DNA from 3 places in the Paenibacillus sp. FSL R7-277 genome. Region 1 is predicted to be linked to each of the others. Evidence: riboswitches for the same ligand, from Rfam matches in the RefSeq annotation. Region 1 holds a riboswitch; each other region holds the start of a gene.
The links. A riboswitch is a leader RNA that binds a small molecule or an ion and turns the genes downstream of it on or off. The one in region 1 is predicted to bind cobalamin.

Region 1 (4,790 bases):
AGTAGACGGCGGTGCGAGCGGTGAGGCAGGCGCCGGAGTGGACGGCGATGCGAGCGGTAAGGAAGGTGCCGGAGTGGACGGCGGTGCGAAGGGTAAGGCAGGAGCCGGAGTAGACGGCGATGCGAGCGGTAAGGAAGGTGCCGGAGTGGACGGCGGTGCGAAGGGCGAGACAGGAGCCGGAGTAGACGGCGATGCGAGCGGTAAGGAAGGTGCCGGAGTGGACGGCGATGCGAAGGGCGAGACAGGAGCCGGAGTAGACAGCGGCGCGGATAGTGGAGCTGCCGCCTCTCCAGCGGCGGCGGGGACTCCTCCGTCACGCGTATACGAGGTGACGGTGGAGCTTTCAGCAGGCGCGAAGCTGGCGGCAGGTGATATGATCACCGCCGGAAGATACTCGCTGAAGCTGGCGGCAGATCCGGGCAGCGCCCCGGAGGCCACAGCTACAGCCGCGCCTAGTGCGGAGCCATCCGCTTCCGCAAGCCCGGAAGCGGACACGAACGCGGAATAACACAGCGGCAACAAGCAGGCTGCGTAAGCTTTTAACTAACGCGATCGGATAATGCAATCGACTGACGCAATTGATTGCCGCTACCGGCCAACGCAATCGATTGACGCTATCAAACAACGCAATCGACTAACGCTACCGACTGATTCTATCAACCAACGCAATCGACTAACGCTATCGACTGATGCTATCGACCAACGCTACTGACTCACTCAACCGACTGACGTTCTGAGTAGCACTATTAACTAACGCTAACGAGTAACGCTCCTTAGTCATTCAGCCGACTCACACAACTAACTGACGGTTTTGAGTCGATACCAAGTGATGGTACGGAGTAGCATTGCTTACAGTGATAGGTGTACTCTATACAACTAAAAACAGTGAAAAGGAAGACGCTCCTCTCGTAACTGTATTCCATACAACTAAATTTGCCCGAATGGGCGAAAAGCCGGGTACAGAAGCATTTTAGGTGCATGAAATACAGCTAAAAGTACATTTGGCGGTAAATCAGACGATTTAGTTGTACAGATTGCATTTAAGCATAACGTTTGCACCTAGAATAGCACCTTAGTTAGTCGGGGTACGGCAGCCCCCCAGCAAGCTAGGGGATTAAATGAATGCTGATTAGTTAGAACCTGATGATCGACTAGCGGTAGCTGATCTGCTGTGGGCGCATACAGCGCGGCATGGTGGACTGGTCAGAGCCTGGTGCATACTACTTTATGTAGTACAATGATTTGCGCTCCGGCAGGCTGATACGAGCATAAAGTAATTAGTTAAGTGTGCTAGTGTCCGAATGAAGCTGCTCGATTGCACTTTGTACACTAGAATGAGGCATATCGAGCCTTATATGGTGTTCTGTTGTATTCGGTACATTAGATTTTGGGGATTTGGCCCGGCGGAAGGTTATTTGCCACAATCGATTGTATGAAATGCAGCAGAATGCGTTATCGGCCGCTTTTACACGAATTCTAATGTACATAATACAATCGCCTGCTGCCGCTGTCTCCGCTAGTACCGCCAACGTCTTAATTAACAGCAGAAGAGTCACTCCATAGTCCTGAATAGTACGATGTGCCGGGGGAGCGGGCATGTGCTGTTCAGGATTTTTTGCTGCAGAATGGGCGGAACTCGAGTGGATGGAATAGAAATAGCTTGTCTATAGACATACAGGGGAATAGTCGATATGATGGTTTGAGAATATTAAAATTTAATAAGCTTGAGGAAAAGGTGCAGATTGCCTTAGAGGCCGTGCGCTGTCGCTAGCAGATGCTGGCAAGGCTATGTCTAATAGAGGAATCTGCTTAAAAGGGAAGCCCGGTGCAAGTCCGGCGCGGTCCCGCCACTGTAAATACGGAGCAACTCCTGAGGAGCCACTGTCTGCTAAGCGGATGGGAAGGCGGGGGAAGCGGTGAAGTATGAGCCAGGAGACCTGCCTTTTTCGTTGTTGTTTCTATTCTTCGGGGGTAAGAATGTGGAAGCAGATGCTGATATTGGCGAGGGCTGTATATGCTGTATTGTATGTAATGTGGGAGAGCAATCGGCTCCTTCAGCTGCCCTGTATTGTATTCTTCCCCGGCCGCCCTGCACAGGGCGGTCTTTAGGTTGCCGCTCTATCTGCTTAAGGAAGCAGGATTCATCCATTCTATTTCAGGAAAGAGGTTAGTTATGAAGAACCATTCTCTATCATCCAGGTTCACTCGGCTGGGACTTGCTGTCATTATGCTGTTGGCACTGCTGGGAGCAGCTGTAACCCCGGCAGGACAAGCTGCTGCTGCACAGGCAGGCGGGACTTCCGCACCCGCGGTATCCGCTCTGCCCGCAAGTGAGGCGGCCAGCGTAACCGCTGCAGTCTATGCTACTGCGGAGTTCATGCTGAAGAACGGAGTCCAGTCGGACTGGCAGGCGATTGGCCTTGCGCAAGCAGGCTACAAGGTTCCTGCCAGCTATCTGAAGGCGCTTGAAGGCAAAGTGAGTGAGGCTAAGGGTGTTTTTGCCAGAGCTACGGACTATGCCCGGATCACGCTTGCCGTTAAGGCACTGGGCGGCGACCCGGCGAATGTGGCAGGCTATAACCTGATTGAGAAGCTCTACAATCACGATGCAATTACCGGCCAGACGCTGAATAATCCGGTCTATGCACTGCTGGCTCTGGATTCCGGCAGCTATACGATCCCGGCAAATGCAAAATGGACACAATCTAAGCTGCTGGCAGAGATTCTGGCCAAACAGAACCCGGACGGCGGCTTCACCCTGACCACGGGTGCGAGTGATCCGGATATGACAGCGATGGTGCTGAACGCACTGGCTGGACACAAGCAGGAAGCGGCAGTGAATGCTGCCGGTCAGCGGGCGGCAGCCTGGCTGGCTAAGGCACAGGATAAGAACGGAGGATATGGCGACAGCAGCGAGAGTGTAGCTCAAGCCATTATCGGTCTGTCTGCCTTCGGCATTGATCCGGCGGGAGCAGAGTATACCAAAGGCCAAATCAATCTGGTCAGCAAGCTGCTGAGCTTCAGCGCAGCAGATGGCGGATTCGTCCACACTGCGGGCGGCAGCTCCAATCCGCTCTCAACGGAGCAGGCACTGGAGGCTTTGGTAGCGTACAAGCTGTTTGGAACAGGCGGTAAGCTCTTTGATTTTAGCGGCACACCAGTGAAGAATCCTCAGGTAAGTGTCTCGGTTACAGTTGAAGGTCCGAATGGAACATTGGCTGAGGGCAGCGTGTACGCCGGAAATGTGCTTACGGCACTGGATAAGACAGCAGCAGCCAAGCGCCTGGCTCTGGTCAATGAAGCAGGCAATTATGTGACGGGGATCGGCGGCGTGATTGCGGGTACTTTTGGCGGATATGATGGCTGGATGTATGTAGTCGCACGCGGCGGAGCATGGATCTATCCAAGTGTAGGGATGGGCGACTTCGCGCTGGAGGAGAATGACCGCGTTGTGATCTATTATGGCGGGGACAACACGCAGGTGGTTGATGCCGTAACCGTGACTCCCGCACAGCCGCAGCCTGGACAAGATCTGAAGGTGCAGGTAACCCAGAAGCAATGGGTCTGGAATGAGGCGACCTTCACCTCCGATCCGGTAACCTCACCGGCAGCAGGCGTACAGGTAACCATCGGCGGCAAAACAGCAGTTACAGATGCTGCGGGCGTAGCTGTTGTTGCCGGAGGACTGCCAGCAAATAAATATACCCTGACGGTTACGGGATATCTGAAGGATAAAACCCCGGCCATCGTGCGTCATACGGTCCCGGTAACGGTGGCTTCTGCGGCGGCGGACCGTCCGGCTTTTGGCGATGTGAAGTCGATCTCGCCTTGGGCGCTGGAGTCGGTATACACGGCGTATGACCGCAAGCTGATGAATGGTGTGAGTGAGGACAGCCTGCTGTTTGCACCGAAAAAGAATATTACCCGTGCTGAATTTGCAGCGCTGCTGCTGCGGTTAACCGGCAACGAGCCGTCTGCGGCGTCTTCTGCTGGGGCGTTCAGTGATGTTAAGGCCGGTACATGGTATTATGGAACAGTGAACCGGGCGAAGGAGCTAGGAATTATCAGCGGCGTAAGCGCCAAAACGTTCAAACCGGACGGGCTGGTTACGCGCCAGGATATGGCTGTGATGATGGTTAGAGCTTTTAAGCTGGATGCTACATCAGCCGGAGCAGGAGCAGGGGCTGGTAAATTCAGCGATGAAGATAAGATTAGCGACTATGCATTGTCCGCTGTCCGTACGGTGACGGGACTTGGATATATGAGCGGCACCGGCGGCGCATTCGAGCCTACTGCTGTGGTAACCCGTGAGATGGCTGCTGCTGTAGCGGTTAGATTGCCATAGTTGAGTAAGAGTAGGGGATGGTATAGTTTAGTTGAAATTTCCATTCCGCTGCAGGATGGGTGCTGTACGCTGGGGCGGACAATAAGTGGATAAATGACATCTAATCTGGCAGGATTTGCTGCAAAGCGGGAGTTAGTTGGAAAAACAACACTTATTCACGCCCGAAGCTCCCGTATGATGGGTTGTGGGCAGAATTAGATGCCTGAAATCCAACTAATTTCTATACAGGTGCGTAACCAGAATAATTAAGTGTAGAAAATCCAACTACCGCCCCCGTGCCGATGAGTAGTTGAGGCGTATAGGGTTATTGAAGCGTTGCAAGTTCATTAGACAGGCGATTTTGCTTGGAATTAGTTCGGATATGTCTTGAAAAGTAAGCATAAGGTGTATGAAGGAACGGGGAACAGGCTGACTGGCCCCCGTTCTTTTCCCTTTTTGTGGAGGT
Region 2 (6,418 bases), on a different contig from region 1:
TCGCAGACGCCTCGCGGTTGGATGCCGGTCGTTGGCCTGGTCGGGATATAGGTTTGCCGTTTATTATAACCAGAGCGGCAGCAGTTTGCAAGCATAAGAGGGGTTTGACAATATTCCTTGTACTCTGCTAGGATTATTACTAATTTAAAGTATTGATGCCCGGCGAAGCAGCCCGGTTTATCCTATTATGCGGACGGAAGAGGTGCGGAAATGGCCAAAATAGTCGTAATTAACGGAACACCCTCGCTGGTCTCACGGATCAATGCCGTGATTGAGTATGCAGAGAATGCCCTGCGGGAGCGCGGGTATGAAGTGGAGCGGATCAATGTGGCGGAGCTGCCTGCGGAGGATCTGATCCATACCAAATTCGAGAGCGAGGCCATTGTCAAGGCGAATGGGCTCGTAGCGGAAGCTGATGCGGTAATCGTAGTCAGTCCGGTATATAAGGCTTCTTACACGGGAGTACTGAAGACCTTCCTGGATCTGGTGCCGCAAAAAGGGCTGGCCGGCAAAATCGTCCTGCCGCTCTTCATGGGCGGAAGTCTTGCACATCTGCTGGCGATCGACTATGCACTGAAGCCGGTACTGTCCGTGCTTGGCGCCCGCTACATTCTTGGCGGCGTCTACGCCGTAGACTCCCAGGCGGTTCGTAACGACCAGGGCGTAGTTGAGCTGGCTGAAGAGCTGCGTTTACGCCTGAACAGCGTGCTGGAAGAGCTGGCGGAGGAGACGGAGCATAAGGTGGGGCGCAAGGCAGGACAGACAGGAGCCGCGGAATAAGGTTACGCTGCCGGTCCGATCATCCCCGGTACAATCAAAAGGCACTAAACCACCCGGATGCGGGAGTTTAGTGCCTTTGTCTATTTAGGAGTTATACTCCTTGAAAGCTCAGCTCCGGCTCCCACAGAACAACCCTATCTCCCGCCAGACTCGCCGGAATATCAATGATCCGCTGGTTGCTGCTTCCCCGGTAGGAGAGGGTAAGGTCTTTGAGCTCTTCGACGAACCGTCCGTCGATCACGACCTGGCACAAGGCCAGCAGCTTCCATTCCGCAGAGCCCGGGGAAGCCGTAAGCTCCTCGTACGTATAGCCGGTATAGATCCAGACCGGGAAGGCCGGCAGCTCGGCGCGCAGCTCGTGTATGAAGTCTGCAGCCTCCTCAGCCGAGAAAAAAGGGTCCCCGCCCGCCAGCGTCAAGCCGTCCAGCAGCGGATTGCCTGCAATCTCCTCTATAATCTCCCGCCGGCGCTCCGGGGTAAAGGCCTCCCCGTAGTTAAAGTTCCAGGTCTTCGGGTTGAAGCAGCCCGGGCAGCGGTGGCGGCAGCCGCTGACGAAGAGGACGGCCCGCAGGCCTTCCCCTTCATTGATCGACTCCGGATAATATCCGCAGATGTTCATAGATGCTTAACACGGTCCCGGACTTCGGCTTGCTTGGCCGCATTGAAACGGGTCTGATAGTCACCGGTCAGATACCCGGTAACCCGGCGCAGACGGCGGATATGGGTGGTATCCTCATGGGCATTGCAGGTCGGGCAATTCGTGCCGATGACCCCTTCATAGCCGCAGCCGGAGCAGCGGTCAATCGGATGGTTGATGCTGAAGTAGCTGATGTCCTGCTCCAGCGCATATTTGATGATTTTGACGAAGGCTGCAGGATTGCTCCGGGCATTGCCGTTCAGCTCGACATAGGAGATCGCTCCGGCGTTGCAATATTCATGGAACGGGGCTTCCAGGCTGATCTTCTTGGCTGCGCTAAGTTCATGGTAGACCGGAATGTGGAACGAGTTCGTATAGTATTCACGGTCGGTTACCCCAGGGATAGAACCGAGCACCTTGCGGTCGATCTTGGTGAACTTACCGGAGAGACCTTCGGCCGGTGTTGCGAACAAGGTGATGTTGAGGTTAAGCTCCTCGCTCTTGCGGTCGCAATATTCACGCATGTGGCGGACAATGGCTACAGCCTTGGCGTGAATCTCCATATCTTCGCCGTGATGCTTGCCGTACATGGCTTTCATGCATTCGGCCATCCCGATGAAGCCCAGCGACAGGCTGCCGTGCTTCAGCAGTTCGCCTACACTGTCATCAGGGGCAAGCTGCTCGCCGCCCTCCCAGACGCCTTCACGCATCATGAAATCGGAGGCTTTGGCCTTCTGGGAAGCCTGGATACGGAAGCGGTGCAGCAGACCGTCCAGCGCAATATCCATATAGTGATTCAGGTCGTCGAAGAACCCTTCTTCATCAGCAGCCAGGCGGCGGCCGGTTATCGTGCCGTGGGCCAGTCCAAGACGCACCAGGTTGAGCGTATTGAAGGACAAGTTGCCTTTGCCGGAGCAATGGTTGCGTCCGAAGCGGTCGCCGAGCACACGGGTCCGGCAGCCCATCGTAGCGAACTCGGTATCCGGGTCAGCCGGATCATAATATTGCATGTTCAGCGGAGCGTCCAGGTTGGCGAAGTTCGGATACAATCTGCGCGCCGAGCACTCCGCTGCCTTCAGGAACAGCTCATAGTTAGGGTCACCCGGTTGCTGGTTGATGCCTTGCTTGCATTTGAAGATCTGAATCGGGAACACCGGCGTCTCCCCGCTGCCCAGTCCGTTCATCGTAGCCGTCAGCAGTGAGCTGATCACAAGCTGGCCCTCCGGGGAGGTGCAGGTCCCGTAGTTGATGCTGGTAAAAGGAATCTGGCCGCCGGAGCGGCTGGACATCGTATTCAGGTTATGTACCATACTCTCTGCGGCCTGCAGGGTCTCGCTCTGCGTCTCCTTCAGGGCAAAACGGAAGGCGCGCGGATACTGCTCAGCCAGATCGCTGCGGCTCATCGTAATCTCCCCAAGTTCTGAAACCTCTGCATTCTCCTCGAAATACTCCAGACCTTTGCGGAAGAGCTTGGAGAAGGACTTGGTCACATAAGGAGCCAGATCATAATCCAGCTTGTTGGCGGACACACCGCCGTACTGCGCATTCTGCTGCGACTGGAAAATAATCGCCACCAGCGACATCGCCGTCATAATCGAGTTGGGAGGCCGTACGCTGCCGTTGCCGGTGTTGAAGCCTTCACGGAGAAGCCGTTCGAACGGGATGAAGATGCAGTTGGTGGTTCCGATGGCGTATTGATCCAGGTCATGCACATAGACGACATTATCCAGGGTAGCCTGTACCAGCTGCGGCGGCATGGTGAAGTTGCGGGCATACCATTTGGAGTATTCACTGCCGAATTTGCTCATTTTGCCGGAGAAGCTCTCCCCGTTCAGGTTGGCGTTCTCGCGCAGCAGATCCAGATCCCGGCTGTCGATAATATCCCGTCCCAGATGAATGACCTCTTCCAAAAGATCCTCCTGTGCAGCTTGTCCTTCGTTATAACGTTTCTCCAGCAGCGTCATTATATAACTCTCTCCTCTCGGGTATTGTAAGCGTTAAAAAAGCACCTCCGGCCGGGAAGGCCGGAAATGCCCGAATGCATGATGCAAAGATCCGGAAAGCGGAAGTTTGCCTGTGGTCTGGGTGGAATATACGAGCAGACACTGGGCAAATAGCTTACGCCCGTTCTTGTACATTCCGCAGAGCCGATACCTGAAGATAATCCACGATCGTCCTCAGGTATCGGCAGCCTCTGGCCCGATTGACGGAAGGCTAACTCTGCTATGGCAGGCCGCATACGGACACCTCCCCTGTTCCTCGCAGGAGTCTAAGCGGTGCCACCGAAACAGGCAGGTCTCCTGGCTTCCGGCAACTCCTCCGGCGCCTTCCCGGGGGGCTTATTCCGCCCCTTAGTGGCATTTAGCCGGAGAATGCGGCCCTGGGCATCGCACCCTGGGAGCATCCGGTTACAGTGGCGGGACCGCAGCGGTTTTGCACCGCGCTTCCCTATTAAGTCGCACCTCTATTACAAGGGGTGAAACACCCGTTTCTACTATATTTTGTTGTTATCTATTAAAGCTACCGCAATATATTGTGTTTGTAAATGTTTTTTTGCAATCCCGCACGGGGAGCGGGTTCGGCGCTTTTACTCACAGCTGATCCACAGTTAGTCCACAGGTAATCCACAACTTTCCTATGAATCTGCCGTGAATTTTTCATAAAATCTCCGAAAATACGCCACAAAGAATCCATAAATAGAGTGCGTCTAATCCTGGTAATCATTTTGACGGATATTAATAGAATAGAGAGGGTGCAGGTGATTTGTAGCAAGCCTGGCGAAGCGTTACAATAAGAGGATAAATAAGAGACTCAGGCATACCAGATAATTAGGAGGGAGATCACAATGGCAATTGGCGAAGTGACCGTTATTCCGATCGGGACAGGCAGCACCAGTCTCAGCAGCTATGTGGCCGAGATGCAGCGTGTGCTGCAGACGGTGGAGGGCATTACCTATGAGCTAACTTCTATGGGTACAATTATTGAGGGACCGGTAGCGCGGATTCTGGCTGCGGTAGAAGCGCTGCATGAGTCGCCGTTTACCGCCGGGGCACAGAGAGTCTCAACCTCACTCAAGATCGATGACCGGCGCGACAAGACCTCGACCAGCCGCAGCAAGCTGGAATCTGTGGAGCGCAAGCTACAGGGAGAGTAACCACAATAGTATCTAATCAGAATCAACCGATAAGGAGCGGATTCTTAATGACAGAAGCAGCACAGCAGATCGGAATTCAAATGTATACACTGCGTGACCAGACGGAACGCGATTTCCTCGGCACACTGGCCAAGGTGGCAGAGATGGGGTACCAGGCAGTGGAATTCGCCGGTTATTTCGGTGTATCTGCAGGGGAACTGCGCCGTAAGCTGGATGAACTTGGCCTGGCGGCCCCTTCGGCGCATGTAGGCCTGGACTTCAGCAGTCTGGATAAGATGGAGCAGGCATTAGCCAAAGAGATTGAATACGGTGTAGAGCTCGGACTGCAATATATGATCACCCCGTCGGCACCGCTTCCGCCGAACCCTTCCATAGAGGATGTAACGAGAATCATTCCATTCCTGGAGAAGGCTTCCGCAATGGTCCGGGCGGCGGGGATGCAGTACGGCTACCACAACCATGATTATGAATTCAAAGAGGTTGACGGCAAGGCGGTCATCGATATCTGGCTGGAGCAGATTCCTGCCGAGCATATGCTGGCTGAGTTTGATCTGGGATGGGTATACAGGGGGGGAGCCCGGCCCGTTGATTATGTGTCGCGGTACGCCGGCCGTGTTCCGCTGGTTCACATTAAGGACTTCGGAGCAGACAATGAGGAGACTGATCTCGGAAAGGGAGAGGTCGATTTCCGGAGCGTCTTCGAGATCGCGGAGCAGAGCGGAATTCTCTATTATATTGTGGAGCAAGAGGCATATGAGGTATCTTCTCTTGCAAGCGCTAAGCTCGCACTGGATTATTTCCGCGGGCTAGGGCTGATGCAGGGCTGATGACACAGCAGCCAGCGGAAAAAGGGGTTGCGTTTTCCGCTGGAAGAGTTATAATATTTTGTGTTTGGCAGGACAGCAAAGCCTGTTCGCTGGTGTAGCTCAGGGGTAGAGCAACGCACTCGTAATGCGTAGGCCGGGGGTTCAATTCCCTTCACCAGCATTCTTATGAATTAAGCTTGACGCGGCCTTCCGGTTCTGGGGACCGCGTTTTTTATTGGCCTTAAGCATTGGTATGATTACATTCACTAACCGGCTTGGTGGCATCTCCCTGGTCGTTAGTGCACCAGGATTGGGACTGGAAGGCCAGGAAGATAGCCACCCATCTGTGTTCATTCTCGAAATGAATAAGGACGCCGCCGTCTTGCCATGTGCCATTTTCACTGGCGTACCCGCCCGCATTGCCTTGGTTCATATGAATATTATGAACGCCCTGCCCAGGGGAGAAGCCGAAGTACTTATCAGGCTTATCCTCTTCGGGTCCCCAAGGCTCGCCGAATACGTACAGGGTTGCATCCTGTTGATGTGCCTCCTTGAGATAAGAGGTGATTTTATCATAAAGATTGTTGCGGGGATCGCTGTCTTCGGGTTCATTCCGGTTCGTATTAGGCAGAGCTACCATCTTACTGGGAATCACCAGGTTTCCCCTGATATAATCAAGGGCAAGGCTCCGGTTATGCCCGGTGATCTTCGTGAAGCCGGATTCAAGCGTGAGCCAACGGGCCGTTTCTTCCGCTTTGAAATCTTCGCCCACATAATAAAGCACCTGATTTGCGGTGTCCTCCGGTAAATGTTCCGCTTTTGCGCTTGATCTGATATTGATAGCCACCCTGTACTTTTTATTAATATCACCTTCAACCTCAACCAGTACCTGGACATGATTATTTTTGACACCTAGCTTATATATGGTATTCTCATTGGATAATTTGCATTTTAATACCCCGTACCCTTGATCTAATCCGTTACCCATAGTTCGTCAGTCCCCCTTCTTAGCTATTAATGTTTCCCATAGAAGGCCATAGT
Region 3 (6,418 bases), on a different contig from region 1:
CTCCGGCTCCATAGCCAGTACACCGGCGAGTGCCGTGCGTTTCTTCTGGCCCAGACTAAGCTGGTGAATCGGTTTATCGCCGAGACCGGTTAGATTCAGCAGCTCCATGACCTCCCGGCAGCGCGCAGCGATAGCCGGTTCAGCCATGCCGCTGCCGCGCAGCCCGAACGACACATCCTCCAGCGGAGTGCTGAGAATCAGCTGCTGCTCGGGGTCCTGGAAGACCAGGCCCACTTTCCGCCGCAGAGCGGCCAGCTCTTTTTTGGAGTAGGATAACGCCTTCCCTCCTTGCACAACCGTCCCCTGCTGCGGGCGCAAAATGCCGACGGCATGCAGGAACAGCGTGGATTTGCCTGAACCGTTATGACCGAGCACCGCCGTCTTGCTGCCTGCGGGGATGGAGAACGTCAGTTCATGCAGTGCAGGCTCCTTCGTATCCGGGTAATGGAACACCACTCCGTCACAAGCCAAGCTAGATTCCTGATCCATGGGTGACTCCTTTCATGTGTTAGTGATAAAGTACGCCTCAGCCAGCAGCAGTAGCGCAATACCGGCATAAGCCTGGATTGTATAGCGCCGCGGCACAGGACGCGCCGTATAAGGCGGGAGAATAATCTCATCTGTGAATCCGCGGGCCAGCAGCCCCTGCGATAATCCGTAATACCGGTGCATCGTGTTGCCGAACAACGCTCCTGCCATAGCCGCAGTCTCCCGCATTCTGGCCTTGTAGCCCCGGCGGCCTCCGCGCAGCCTGCGGGCCAGCAGCAGACCATGCGCTGCATCACTCAGCAGGAATAAGAAGCGGTACATAATCAGCATCAGCTCCAGGACAATCTGCGGCATCCGCAGCCTGCGCAGCACCTGCAAAAGCTCACTGAACGGAGTCGTGAACATCAGGAAGAAGAAACAGCTCATGCAGGCAGAGATTCTGGCCAGCAGCTCCCCTGCCCGCTGAAGTCCCGCCGCTGTGACATATACCGGCAGGTTCAGTCCCGGAAGCGGGAATATCCCTGCCTCTCCCGCAGCCGGATGCCCGAATTCCACGAGCAGCGCCGGTACGCTAAGCGCATAGAACAGCAGCGCTGTGCCGAACAGCATGCCATAAGCACGGAAGGGAATACGGGCCTGCAATACACACCAGGACATCATCCATAGGGTAATTGCAGCCTGTAGTACCGGATGTACGGTGTAAGAGAGCAGGAACATCAGGGCTGCGAACGAGCTTTTCCACATCGGGGACAACTGGCGCAGAGCATTATTGTAAGAGAGAACGTCAATCCGCCGGATCACTTGCTGCTATGCTGCTTCGTCCCGCCTTGCTTGCCCTTGAGCAGCCCCAGGGTATAACCGATCACACCGGCACCAATCGCGGCCTGCAATGCAAACAGCATACTCTCCGTCTCACCCGGCAGCTCTGTCAGCGGCTTGAACCACGGCTTATAGTCAGGATTCATTTCGGTAATCACACCTTCAGCCGCATCATCGGCCCCACCGAATTCCCCATTGACCAGCAGCAGCGGCAGAATGACCAGCAGAATAACAACCAGCAGCATCAATCCATTTTTCCATTTATTGCTCATTAGGCTCTTCCTCCGTTCACCTTGCGTTTCAGCAGCGACAATTCATTCGGGCTATACGATTTCAGCCAGTTCCACAGCAGCACCGTCAACAGCCCTTCACTGATGGCCAGCGGGATTTGCGTCACGGCAAAGATGCCCCCGAATTTGAGAAAAGATGCCAGAACGCCGCCATCCGCCGCCGGAAAAGCCACCGCCAGTTGGAAGGAAGTCACTACGTACGTACTCAGATCAGCCACCGCAGCCGCACAGAACAAGGCCAGCTTCTCGCGGTCCGGCATTTTCATCATCAGCTTATACACTGCATATCCGGCAAAAGGACCCGCCACCGCCATCGAGAACGCATTGGCCCCAAGCGTAGTGATCCCGCCGTGCGCCAGCAGCAGCGCCTGAAACAGCAGGACAATCGAGCCGATTACGCTCATGGGCAGCGGCCCCAGCATTACCGCACCAAGACCGGTACCGGTGGGGTGGGAGCTGCTTCCGGTCACGGAAGGCATTTTGAGCGCAGACAGTACGAAGGTAAACGCCCCGGCCAGACCCAGCAGCAGCTTCAGCTCCGGATTCTCCCGGGTCATGGCTCTCAGCTTGAAGATTCCAAGGACAAAGAACGGGATAAACGCCGCCCACCAGAACACCGCCCAGCCAACCGGCAGGAATCCTTCCATAATGTGCATCGCCCGGGCCGTCCCCGGTTCGTTCAGCATAAAGTACACCGTAAATCCGGCAACCAGTGCCGCAAAGCTCCACCATCTGTGCTTTTTCATTTGTCACCCTCCATGTTTGTTGATTTCCCATTACAGATCATAAAGCCCAAAAAACCCACCCTATAGGGTGGGAGTGTATGTACGCAGGCAAGTTCGATAGAGCGCGCAACCCGTGGCGAAGCGGAACAAGGTGCTTTTCACCGTCCCATCACTATGGGCCGTATCCTTGTATCCAGCAGCTATAACCGGGGATCACCTTGAAGCACCAAGCTTTCTCCGGTCCATCAGGGCAGAACGCCTCTTCTCATTAACCTATCCGTACACCGCTCCTATCCGCGTAGAGTCGTGGTGTGCGTAGACAAGGTAGGTCTCCTGGCTTGGAATACAGGCGCTGCAGACTTCGTCTTCCCCGGGGGCTTCCCGAGTGACCTCATGAAGTGCAGCTCTTCCATACAGTGGCGGGACCGCTCGGGAGTTGCACCCGATTCCCTGTTATCCCTTGCCGCTTCCGGCAAGAGCACCTTGTTTCATCGCTAATTCATCTCAAATCATAGCGGACAGAGATTGGCCTGTCTGTGATATAAATTGGAAAAGCTCGCCTGCAGCCAATCATGGCTTGTAGAAATTTTATTTGAGTAATATAATTATTAACTATATAACCTGAACGTGGAGGCATCCGATGAAACTTGATCTAACCGAACAATCTCTGCCCGTGTACGAGGCCCTGTCCAGTACCGTGCGCCTGCATATGCTGCGGCTGCTGTCCGATAAGCCCATGAACGTGAAGGAGCTGGCCGCAGCCCTCAAGCTCAGCAGTGCGATTATGACCATGCATGTGCGCAAGCTCGAAGCCGCCGGGCTGATCCGCAGCCATATGGCTCCCGGCAAAAGCGGTCTGCAGAAGATCTGTACACTGGCCGCCGACGGGGCTGAGATAGTTTTTCCGGGACAGGCCCGGACTCCGCGCAGAGGGTACCGCAAGGACATCCCTGTGGGGCATTATTCCGACTTCCAGATCGAGCCTACCTGCGGACTGTCTACGACAGAGAGGGTCATCGGGCACTTTGACGATCCCCGTTATTTCTGGGACCAGGAGCGGGTGAACGCCGGGATTCTCTGGTTCGGCAAGGGGTTCGTGGAGTATAAAATCCCGAATTTCCTGCTGTCGAGCCAGCAGCCGGAGGAGCTTGCCATCACGATGGAGATCGCCTCCGAAGCCCCGTCGGTCAACAACAACTGGCCGTCGGATATTACCTTCACGCTGAACGGACAATCGCTCGGCTTCTGGACCAGCCCCGGTGACTACGGAGACAACCCGGGAAAATACACCCCGGCCTGGTGGCCTGCACTCACCAATCAATACGGCCTGCTCAAGCAGCTGCGGATTACGCAGACAGGTACCTACATGGACGGGCAAAAGCTGTCGGAGGTCACCCTGGATCAGGTAGGCATCCGCAACAAACAATGGACCTTCCGGCTCTCTGTCGAGGAGGATGCCGAGCATATTGGTGGCCTCACCCTGTTCGGTAAAGGCTTTGGCAATTACAACGAGGATCTGGTGTTTGAGTTGTTTTATACAGATGGCGTGGCAGATTTGCCGGCTTCTATATGAAAGCCAGATTATGTTGTGTAGAAGGTAGGTAGGTAGGTAGGTAGGTAGGTAGGTAGGTAGGTAGGTAGGTAGGTAGGTAGGTAGGTAGGTAGGTAGGTAGGTTAGTTTTCGTTTCAGCTACTTTTAGAGCTAATACTCCTTATTTCTGCTTAACGCTCACTTTCAGCAAAATTCAGGTGCATTAGTGCTCTTCATTTCTGCTCAACGCTCACTTTCAGCAAATTCAGGGGCACTAGTGCTCTTCATTTCCGCTCAACGCTCACTTTCGGCCGATTCAGGTGCATTAGTGCTCTTCATTTCTGCTCAACGCTCACTTTCAGCAAATTCAGGGGCACTTATGCCCCTCGCAACATCCATACAGCCCACTTCCAACCGCACCAAAGGGATTTTTCCCTCTCATTTCCTCATCTAGCCCACTTTCCGCCGCATCAGAGGGATTTATCCCTCTCATTTCCTCCTCCAGCCCACTTCCAACCGCACCAAAGGGATTTATCCCTCTCATTTCCGCTTCCAGCCCACTTTCCACCGCATCAGTGGGATTTTCCCCTCTCATTTCCTCCTCCAGCCCACTTTCACGCCGCATTAGATGGATTTATCCCTCTCATTTCCTCTTCCTCCCCCTCACCTCCACAACGCAAAAAAAAGCCCCTCCAACCGCCGCATTGTACAGGTTGGAGGGGCTATCGGTGATCGATCCGTCTCTTATGACAAGAGCGGCTTCTAGCCTATCTTTTCGCCTGGCCCCTTGCCGTCAGGCGTTCGCCGTCATTCCGCCACCGGCTGCCACTTGCCGCCGCCCGGCAGCGGACAGCTGCGGGCCTTCAGCCGGGCTACGACGGGAATGATACAGCCGCAGGCGGTACAGGTTACGCCATCCTGCAGCTTGGGGCAAGCCCCGCAAAGCGCAAGCCGCTCGGCATAGACCTCGTCTGAAGCGGTATTGCCGGGGTTGAACATGGAGGACGCCAGAATGCGGGCAATCTGTGCTTCCGTGACCTTGTACTCCTCCCGGCATCCTTTGCAGGCTGAAGTGGTTGTCATGCAGTTCTCTCCTTAGGCTTGTGGAGTGATGGCCAGTACCGTTACCGACATTGGCGGCAGCTCTACAGTCAGCGTATCCCCTTCAAGCTTGAAGGCGCTGAATGCCTGCGGTGTTACAGCTTCCGGCTGCTCAAAGCTATTGTGGGCATCGATGGAAGCTCCGGCCAGCGTTGTTCCGCTTACGGATGCTTGACCAGCCAATCCGCGCAGGGCAAGCGGCAACACTGCCGATGATGCGTGATTCAGGTTACACAGGCTGACATGAATGATGCCCTCAGCATCGACTGAAGCCGAAGCCGATACCTCAGGAATTTCTACGCCCTCGTAGCTGTATACCGGGCTGTCTACAGTCAGCTCCAGCAATTCTGCATCCTGATGCACCTTGTACATGTTGAATACATGGTAAGTAGGAGTCAGGAGCATTTTCTCGCCTTCGGTCAGAATAACTGCCTGCAGCACGTTCACGGTCTGGGCAATGTTCGCCATCCGCACACGGTCACTATGCTTGTGGAAAATATTCAGCGTCAAGCCGGCCACCAGCGCATCGCGGATCGTGTTCTGCTGGTAGAGGAAGCCCGGGTTCGTACCCGGCTCAACATCATACCAGGTGCCCCACTCGTCAACGATCAGGCCCACTCTTTTCTCCGGATCGTATTTGTCCATGATGGCGATATGGCGGGTAACCAGCTCATCCATGAATAGTGCCTTCTTCAACGTTGTGAAGTATTCGTCTGTTCCGAAGCCTGTAGCCGCGCCCTTATGATTCCAGTCCGAAGTAGGCAGGGTGTAATAGTGCAGGGTAATTGAATCCATGAAGCGGGTAGCTTCACGCATCAGTACTTCCGTCCAGTTATAATCATCCGCATTCGCCCCGCAGGCGATCCGGTGGATCTTGTTGTCTCCATAGTTACGTACATACGTCTGATATTGGCGGTACAGATCAGCATAGAACTCAGGACGCATGTTACCGCCACAGCCCCAGTTCTCGTTGCCCACGCCGAAATACTTAACGCTCCAGGCATCTTCCTGGCCGTTCTTCTGACGCAGCTCAGCCATTGGCGAGACTCCGTTAAACGTCAGATATTCCACCCACTCGGACATCTCTTGAACAGTTCCGCTACCTACGTTACCGTTGATGTACGGCTCGCAGCCCAGCATCTCGCAGAGGAGCATGAATTCATGCGTACCGAAATGGTTGTTCTCTACCGCGCCGCCCCAGTGTGTGTTGATCATCCGCTTGCGCTCTTCGCTCGGGCCGATACCGTCCTTCCAGTGGTATTCATCGGCGAAGCAGCCGCCCGGCCAGCGCAATACCGGAATTTTCATTTCTTTAAGCGCTTCCACTACGTCGTTGCGGATACCCTTGGTGTTCGGAATAGGGGAATCTTCGCCCACCCAGATACCTTCATAGATACAGCGTCCAAGATGCTCAGCGAAATGTCCGTAGATGTTGCGGTCAATCTTACCTTTGCGGATGTCGG

Region 2: another riboswitch for cobalamin. It lies ahead of C173_RS30895 (anaerobic ribonucleoside triphosphate reductase); the one in region 1 lies ahead of C173_RS33130 (S-layer homology domain-containing protein).
Region 3: another riboswitch for cobalamin. It lies ahead of C173_RS03355 (energy-coupling factor ABC transporter permease); the one in region 1 lies ahead of C173_RS33130 (S-layer homology domain-containing protein).

What each region holds. Positions count from the first base shown of each region.
Region 1 is NZ_ASPX01000109.1:184-4,973, forward strand. It holds partial or broken gene C173_RS34545 (hypothetical protein) at 1-508, shown strand, start outside; cobalamin riboswitch at 1,767-1,959, shown strand; gene C173_RS33130 (S-layer homology domain-containing protein) at 2,174-4,345, shown strand.
Region 2 is NZ_ASPX01000119.1:3,390-9,807, reverse strand. It holds gene ssuE (NADPH-dependent FMN reductase) at 211-780, shown strand; gene nrdG (anaerobic ribonucleoside-triphosphate reductase activating protein) at 872-1,399, opposite strand; gene C173_RS30895 (anaerobic ribonucleoside triphosphate reductase) at 1,396-3,381, opposite strand; cobalamin riboswitch at 3,691-3,921, opposite strand; gene C173_RS30890 (MTH1187 family thiamine-binding protein) at 4,263-4,571, shown strand; gene C173_RS30885 (sugar phosphate isomerase/epimerase family protein) at 4,619-5,398, shown strand; tRNA gene C173_RS30880 (tRNA-Thr) at 5,487-5,558, shown strand; gene C173_RS30875 (YukJ family protein) at 5,619-6,365, opposite strand.
Region 3 is NZ_ASPX01000008.1:81,941-88,358, forward strand. It holds gene C173_RS03340 (energy-coupling factor ABC transporter ATP-binding protein) at 1-489, opposite strand, end outside; gene cbiQ (cobalt ECF transporter T component CbiQ) at 502-1,290, opposite strand; gene C173_RS03350 (energy-coupling factor ABC transporter substrate-binding protein) at 1,287-1,580, opposite strand; gene C173_RS03355 (energy-coupling factor ABC transporter permease) at 1,580-2,344, opposite strand; cobalamin riboswitch at 2,630-2,824, opposite strand; gene C173_RS03360 (ArsR/SmtB family transcription factor) at 2,964-3,896, shown strand; gene C173_RS34820 (hypothetical protein) at 4,222-4,479, opposite strand; gene C173_RS03370 (DUF6171 family protein) at 4,662-4,937, opposite strand; gene C173_RS03375 (alpha-N-arabinofuranosidase) at 4,950-6,418, opposite strand, start outside.